3 regions of the Arthrobacter senegalensis genome follow, and region 2 is predicted to be linked to each of the others. Evidence: riboswitches for the same ligand, from Rfam matches in the RefSeq annotation. Region 2 holds a riboswitch; each other region holds the start of a gene.
What was found. Region 2 has a riboswitch for S-adenosylmethionine ahead of AC5RVG_RS07100 (acyl-CoA dehydrogenase family protein). Riboswitches for the same ligand answer to the same signal wherever they lie in the genome.
Positions count from the first base shown of each region.

Region 1: it holds a riboswitch for S-adenosylmethionine, as region 2 does, so the genes downstream of both, AC5RVG_RS05300 (flavin reductase family protein) here and AC5RVG_RS07100 (acyl-CoA dehydrogenase family protein) in region 2, are expected to answer to the same signal.
Region 3: it holds a riboswitch for S-adenosylmethionine, as region 2 does, so the genes downstream of both, AC5RVG_RS13625 (bifunctional o-acetylhomoserine/o-acetylserine sulfhydrylase) here and AC5RVG_RS07100 (acyl-CoA dehydrogenase family protein) in region 2, are expected to answer to the same signal.

Region 1 covers NZ_JBNHGZ010000001.1:1,125,972-1,128,164, reverse strand. The annotation lists gene AC5RVG_RS05305 (aldo/keto reductase) at 1-559, shown strand, start outside; gene AC5RVG_RS05300 (flavin reductase family protein) at 609-1,115, opposite strand; SAM riboswitch class IV at 1,168-1,282, opposite strand; gene AC5RVG_RS05295 (prephenate dehydratase) at 1,445-2,193, opposite strand, start outside.
Region 2 covers NZ_JBNHGZ010000002.1:363,784-365,976, forward strand. The annotation lists gene AC5RVG_RS07100 (acyl-CoA dehydrogenase family protein) at 1-1,033, opposite strand, end outside; SAM riboswitch class IV at 1,104-1,218, opposite strand; gene AC5RVG_RS07105 (zinc-binding dehydrogenase) at 1,513-2,193, shown strand, end outside.
Region 3 covers NZ_JBNHGZ010000004.1:145,040-147,232, forward strand. The annotation lists gene AC5RVG_RS13625 (bifunctional o-acetylhomoserine/o-acetylserine sulfhydrylase) at 1-1,020, opposite strand, end outside; SAM riboswitch class IV at 1,088-1,202, opposite strand; gene AC5RVG_RS13630 (VOC family protein) at 1,430-2,071, shown strand.

The DNA.
Region 1 (2,193 bases), on a different contig from region 2:
GGCCGGGAAGGTCCGCCGCCTTGGTGTCTCGAACATGTCCGGCGAACAGATGCGCTGGCTGCAGTCGGCGCTGGATGAACCGCTGGCGGTGAACCAGCTGGAAATGAGCCTGTACCGACGCGACTGGCTGGAGTCAGGGGTGCTGGTGAACCACCCGGAGGGACCGGGGATCAGCTTCCCGCACGGCACCTTGGAATACTGCGCCGCCCACGGGGTGGAGCTGCAGGCCTGGGGAGCGCTGGCCCAGGGCCGGTACAGCGGGCGTGCGGCAGCGGAGGCCGCGACACCGGATGCTTCCGCGCCCGCGGATGCCTCTCCCCCGGCGGATCAAGCAGCGGCAGCCCTGGTCACGGAACTTGCCCGGGACAAGGGGTGCCCGCCCGAGGCCGTGGTGCTGGGCTGGCTGCTGCGGCATCCGGCAGGCATCCGGCCGGTCGTCGGTACCAGCAGCCCGGACCGGATCCGGGCCTGTGCCGAGGCGGAAGCGGTTGGAGCATCGATGACCCGCGAGGAGTGGTACTCCCTGTGGGTGGCGGCCCGAGGCAGGCCGCTGCCTTAGCTGCCCGCGCCCGGCCCCGCAGCTGCGGGCGGGGCCGGGACCATGCGTCCTAGACGAAGGCCGGCTGTTCCAACCGGCGGAACGCGGAATCGTGGAAGACCAGGGGCTCGTGGGTGCCGTCGTGCGTGGACAGTCCGTGCACCTGCAGCAGCACGACGTGGTGGTCCCCGGCCGGGACTTCCTGGTGCACCGAGCAGTCCAGCCAGAGCGCCGCGTCGTTGAGGAAAAGCGCGCCGTCGTCGGTGCCGTGCAGGCTCAGGCCGGCAAAGCGGTCACCGGTCCTGGACGCGATCTGGCGGCAGACGCCGTCGTGCCCGGTGCCGAGCACCGAGACGCCGATCCGGTTGGCCCGCCGGACCAGCGGCCAGGTCCGTGAGGTGTTTTGCACGGCGAACATCACCAGCGGCGGCTCGAGGGAGACGCCCACGGTGAACGAGGAGGCGACGATGCCCTGCGGCTCGCCGTCGACGGTCGCGCACAGCGCCGCGATGCCCGAGGGGAACCGGCCGAAGGCGGAGCGCAACGTGTGGGGGGTCAGGTCATGGTGTAGCGACATGGCGTCCTTGGGGCTTGGGCGCATCCGCTGCGGCCGAGCTGCTGCGGGTGGATACGCGTACTTGCCTGCCGACATCCCCGGCGGGCCGAATCATCACCTGGAGCACCCCGCTACGGTAGAGGGTTGCCGGCCAACCAGCCAGGGCTGTGAAGTTGGCGCTCTTGATTCGTCTCCACGCTAAGAGCGGGGAAGGGCCTGGGTCAAACGCCGGTAACAGTTCGTCAAATGCAGCGTTTTACTCCCGGGCCACGCGAGGTGGCTGCTGCCCGACGGGCGGCCGTGCGACGGCTGCTGCCCCGAAGGCTACTGTCCGACTGCTGGCGCCACGGCTACTGCGCGGCGGCGCCCGGGCGCACGGTCTGCTGCCGGAACGGATGCGCCGGGTAGACGCCCAGGATGCGGATTTCGGTGGTGAAGAAGTCCAGTTCCTCGAAGGCGTGGACCATGGCCGGATCGTCCGGGTGGCCTTCGACGTCCACCATGAACATGGTGGCGGCAAACTCGCCGCCCACCATGTAGCTCTCCAACCGGGTCATGTTGATGCCGTTGGTGGCGAAACCGCCCAGCGCCTTGTACAGCGCGGACGGCACGTTCCGCACGCGGAACACGAAGCTGGTCACGGCCGGACCGGGAAGTTCCTCGCGGGACGGGACCGGCCGGCGGTCGGCCAGCACCACGAACCGTGTGGTGTTCGTCGGATCGTCTTCGACCTTTTCCGCGAAAACCTCCAGGCCGTAGAGTTCGGCGGCCATCGGCGGCGCCAGGGAGACCTTGGTCGGGTCCTTCCATTCGGCCACCTCCCGGGCCGAACCGGCGGTGTCGCCGGCGATGACCGGAGTGAGCCCGAGCCTGCGGATCAGCTTGCGGCACTGGCCCAAAGCATGGATGTGGCTGTGCACCTCCCGGGCCTGCTCCACGGTGGCCCCGCGTACGCCCAGCAGGCTGAAACGGATGGGCAGGAAGAATTCCTCCACGATCTGCAGGGTGGTCTTCGGCAGCAGGGCGTGGATGTCCGCCACCCGCCCGGCGATCGAGTTGTCGATGGGGATCATGGCCAGTTCCGCCTCGCCGCCGGTGA
Region 2 (2,193 bases):
CCTTGAGCCTCGCAATCTCGAGCGCGAGGTCCGCCCGGGCTTCCGCGCTCAGCTGCGCGCCGGCGGCGATAACAGCGTCGAACCTGGCGTTCGTCCGGTCGGCCAGGGCCTCCACCGCGGCAACCCGCGACACCAGCTCGCCGTAGACCCGCTGGGTCAGCGGGTCCTGGGCATACGTCTCCTGCGTGCTGAGGAACCAGGAGTTCCGGCGCGCCAGCGTGATCCGGCGTCCGCGGTCCAGCGCCCCCTGCGCGATGCCCAGGTAGAGGTTGCCGAAGGCAAGCTGGATGTACGGGGTAACCAGCGTGGAGAAAGGCTCCTCCCCTACCTCGCCGATGATGTCCGCTTCGGTGACCTGCACGCCGTCGTACTTCACCGAACCACTGGCCGAGAGCCGCTGGCCGAGCGCATCCCAGTCCCCGAGGTATCCGATGCCCGTTCGGTCATGCTCCAGCGCGAGGGCCAGGAACTTGCCCCGCTCGGGTCCGGCCGCGATCACGGCATTGACCAGAATGGCGTCGCCGACGGAAGCGCCGGTGGAGAAGTGCTTGGTGCCGTTCAGCCGGAAGCCGTCGCCGTCGGGAACCAGTTCCAGATTCGGGTCCACCGGGTTCACGGAGTCGCCCCAGGACCAGCGGCCCCGCGCGGAGCGGCGGAGCAGTCGTTCCTGGACCTGCGCATCACCGTAGAACACGACGGCGCCCAGGTTGGCGTAGTGGTAACCGAGTATTTGCGCAATCGACGCGTCCGTGCGGGCCAGGATGCGCACGGCGTGCAGCGCGCTCTCCCAGTGCCCGCCCTCGCCGCCCCATTCGGCCGGGATAATCAGGTTGAGCAGGCCCGAGTTGCGCAGCAGCTCCACCTCGGCGTGCGGGTCGGCGTTGCGTCGGTCGCGCTCCAGCACGTCCGCGGCCAGCGCGGCGGCAACGCCTTCGGCTACTTGCTGCCATCGGGCCAGTTCCTCGGCGGTAGCCTGTCCGGCCCACGGGGCTCGGCGGGTTTGCGGGTTGTTGGCGGTCACGACGGCGGTCATGTTGGCTCCTCACGGCGGGGCTCCCATCCGGCGGCGCAGCAACCGTCACGGTTGGGGCGCAGCCCGGAGGGGGCCGTACTTGCCGGGCACGGTGTTGTGCGCGGCCGGATCCTCATCTGGGGCACCCCGCTACGGGAGAGGGTTGCCGCCCAACCAGCCAGAGCTTGTCGTTGGGACTCTTGATCTCGGAGTCGAGTATGCCGGGGCCGCTCCGGCGCAGGGAAGCACATGACAGGCCATGACATTCTGCTGCCGTTTGTTACGGAAACCGCTTCTGATGACGACGAGGGCCCGTCGCCCCAGCCGGCTCCGGGGGCTGGGGCCGGCAGGCTTCCGCCCGGCGCATTGAGCCGTGCGCATTCCTCTGCGCGGCTGTCCCCTACTGGCCTGGTTACGAGGGGACTACCGTGGAGGTGCACTGCCAATATGGCCGGGCCGGGACGGGCACCGTCCGCTGGCCGTCGTACGGGAGGTTCATCATGAAGGCATGGCAATTTGTCGGCACGAAGAAGCCGCTGGAGCTTAATGAGGTTCAGGAACCCCACGCTGGCCCCGGTGAAGTGGTCGTCGACGTCAAGGCGTCGGGGGTCTGTCACTCGGACGTCTCGACGCTCGATGATCCGGGATGGATGGCGCTGTTCCAGCACGGCCTGCCCCGCACCATGGGCCATGAATCCGCTGGCGTTATCAGCGAGGTCGGCGAGGGCATGGACCATTGGAAGATTGGCGACCGCGTAGGCCTCTCTCCGGTGATGTCGGACGGGGACGCATTGGGTTACGGGAAGTGGGATGGAGGCTTCGCCGCCAAGCTTCGCGCGACCGACGACAATCTCGTCGCCCTGCCCGACGAAGTGCCGTTCGACCTCGGCGCGATGGCGACCGACGCCGGCTTGACCGCCTACCATGCCATGATGGCGGTCGGCGGGGCGAAGAACGGCATGAAGGTCGGTGTCATCGGCCTGGGCGGACTGGGCTACATCGGTGCACGCTGTGCCGCGTTGGTCGGCGCCGAGGTGTACGGCGCCGAGGTCAATCCGGAAACCCAGAAACTGGCCGACGAGATCGGATTGGCTGGCGTCGGCGCCTCGATCGAAGAGTTCAAGGACAAGAACCTGGAGCTGATCGTGGACTACGCCGGCTTCGGCACCACGACCTCGGCC
Region 3 (2,193 bases), on a different contig from region 2:
GCGCTCATACCAGGGGCTGGAGGGCAGGCCGAGGTACGCGACGGAGGCAACGTCGTCGTGCTCTTCCAGGAATTCGGCCACCCTCTGAGCGTTGGCCACATGCCGCTCCACGCGCAGGCTCAGCGTCTCCAGCCCTTGGGCAATCAGGAAGGCATTGAACGGCGAGATGGCGGACCCCAGGTCGCGCAGCAACTGCACCCGGGCCTTGAGGATGTAGGCCAGGTTGGCGCCCAGAGCGCCGTTGACGCCGAGGTCGCGGGCGAAGACCAGCCCGTTGTAGGTGTCGTCCGGCGTGTTGAACCCGGGGAACTTTTCGGGGTCGGCGGCGAAATCGAACGTGCCGGCGTCGACGATCACGCCGCCGATCGCCGTCCCGTGGCCGCCGAGGTACTTGGTGGCCGAGTGGAGCACGATGTCGGCCCCCCACTCGATCGGGCGGATCAGGTACGGGGTGGACAAGGTGTTGTCAACGATCAGCGGCACGCCGTTTTCGTGGGCGATGGCGCTGACCGACTCCAGGTCCAGCACGTCCTGGCGCGGGTTGGAGACGACCTCGCCGAAGAACGCCTTGGTATTCGGCTTGACGGCATCGCGCCACTGCTGCAGGTTGTCCGGATCCTCGACGAAAGTGACCTCGATGCCGAACTTGGGCAGCGTGGTGCGCAGCAGGTTGTAGGTGCCGCCGTACAGGCTGGGGCTGGCCACGATGTGGTCGCCGGCCTCGGCCAGGTTGAGGATGGAGAACGTCGACGCGGCCTGGCCCGAAGCAAGCAGCAGGGCGCCGACGCCGCCCTCCAGGTTGGCGATCCGCGTCTCGACCGCTTCCTGGGTGGGGTTGCCGATCCTGGTGTAGATGGGTGCCAGTTCGGACAGGGCGAACCGGTCGGCCGCGCTCTGCGCGCTGGGGAACACGAACGACGTGGTCTGGTAGATCGGCAGTGCGCGGGCGCCCGTGGCGGCGTCCGGCTCCTGCCCTGCGTGGATCTGACGGGTTTCAAAGGACCAATCGGCGTTGGACATGGTGCAACTCCTTCACTGGAAGGGGCCATCCGGGATCCGGCCGTGCCGGCATGTCTGTCCCGGGTGTGACCCGCGCTTGCGCACCGCCTTATGGCGGCTGCCTGGTCTTCACCCGGGGCACCCCACCGCGGTTGGAGGGTTGCCGGCCAGCAAACCGGGGTTTTGCGCTGGCACTCATGACCTGCCTCCAGTCTCCGCAGACAAGCCGGCGGCCGCAACAATATGACACCTTATGACTGGGCACCCGTCTCGGGACCGTCTCTCCGACAGTCCGCTTGGTCACTGTTGCCGGCGCGCGCCGGGGAGGCGGAATTGCTGTCCGGAACGGCGCGTTCCACACGAGCCGCAAATTGAGTGACTTAGGTCACCCTAAGTCGAGAGCGGGTTCACAAAGTGCCAAGATAATGCCATGCGCTTCGACCATGTTTCTTATGCCGCTGAACCCGACGGTCTGGCTGCCACCTCAGAGCGGATCTCCAAAGCCCTGGGCATCGACGCCGTCAAGGGCGGGGTTCACCCCCGCTTCGGCACCCGCAATATGATCTTCCCCCTCACCGACCACCATTACCTGGAGGTCGTGGAGGTGCTCGACCACCCCGCTTCCGACAAGGCCCCCTTTGGCCAAGCCGTGCGGGCGCGGTCGGAAGCCGGCGGCGGCTGGATGGGCTGGTGCGTGGCGGTCGACGACCTGACCCCGTTCGAAGAACGGCTGGGCCGCCACGCGGTTCCCGGCAACCGCAAGTTCCCGGATGGGCAGGAACTGAGCTGGCAGCAGATCGGGATCAAGGGCCTCATCGCCGACCCGCAGGTGCCCTACATGTTGCGCTGGGATGACGGCACCGAACCGCTGCACCCGTCCAACGCCCGCCCCGCCACGGTCAAGCTGATCGGCCTGACCATCGCCGGCTCTTCCGAGCGGGTGGCGGACTGGCTGGGCACGCCGGTCGACGGCCTGCTGGACGACGTCAAGGTCGCTTGGACGGCACCCAACGGTACGCCGGGCATCCTGTCCGTCCGCTTTGAAACCGCCAACGGGATCGTCGAACTCTAAGTTCTCCCGGCATCGCTCCGTTTCGGGCGTCCGCTCCGCGTTATAGAAGGAGCAGACGCCCGAAACGGAGCTTTTGCGTTCACAAGCCCTCCAGATCGACCTGCAGGGCAGCGTTTTTCCAC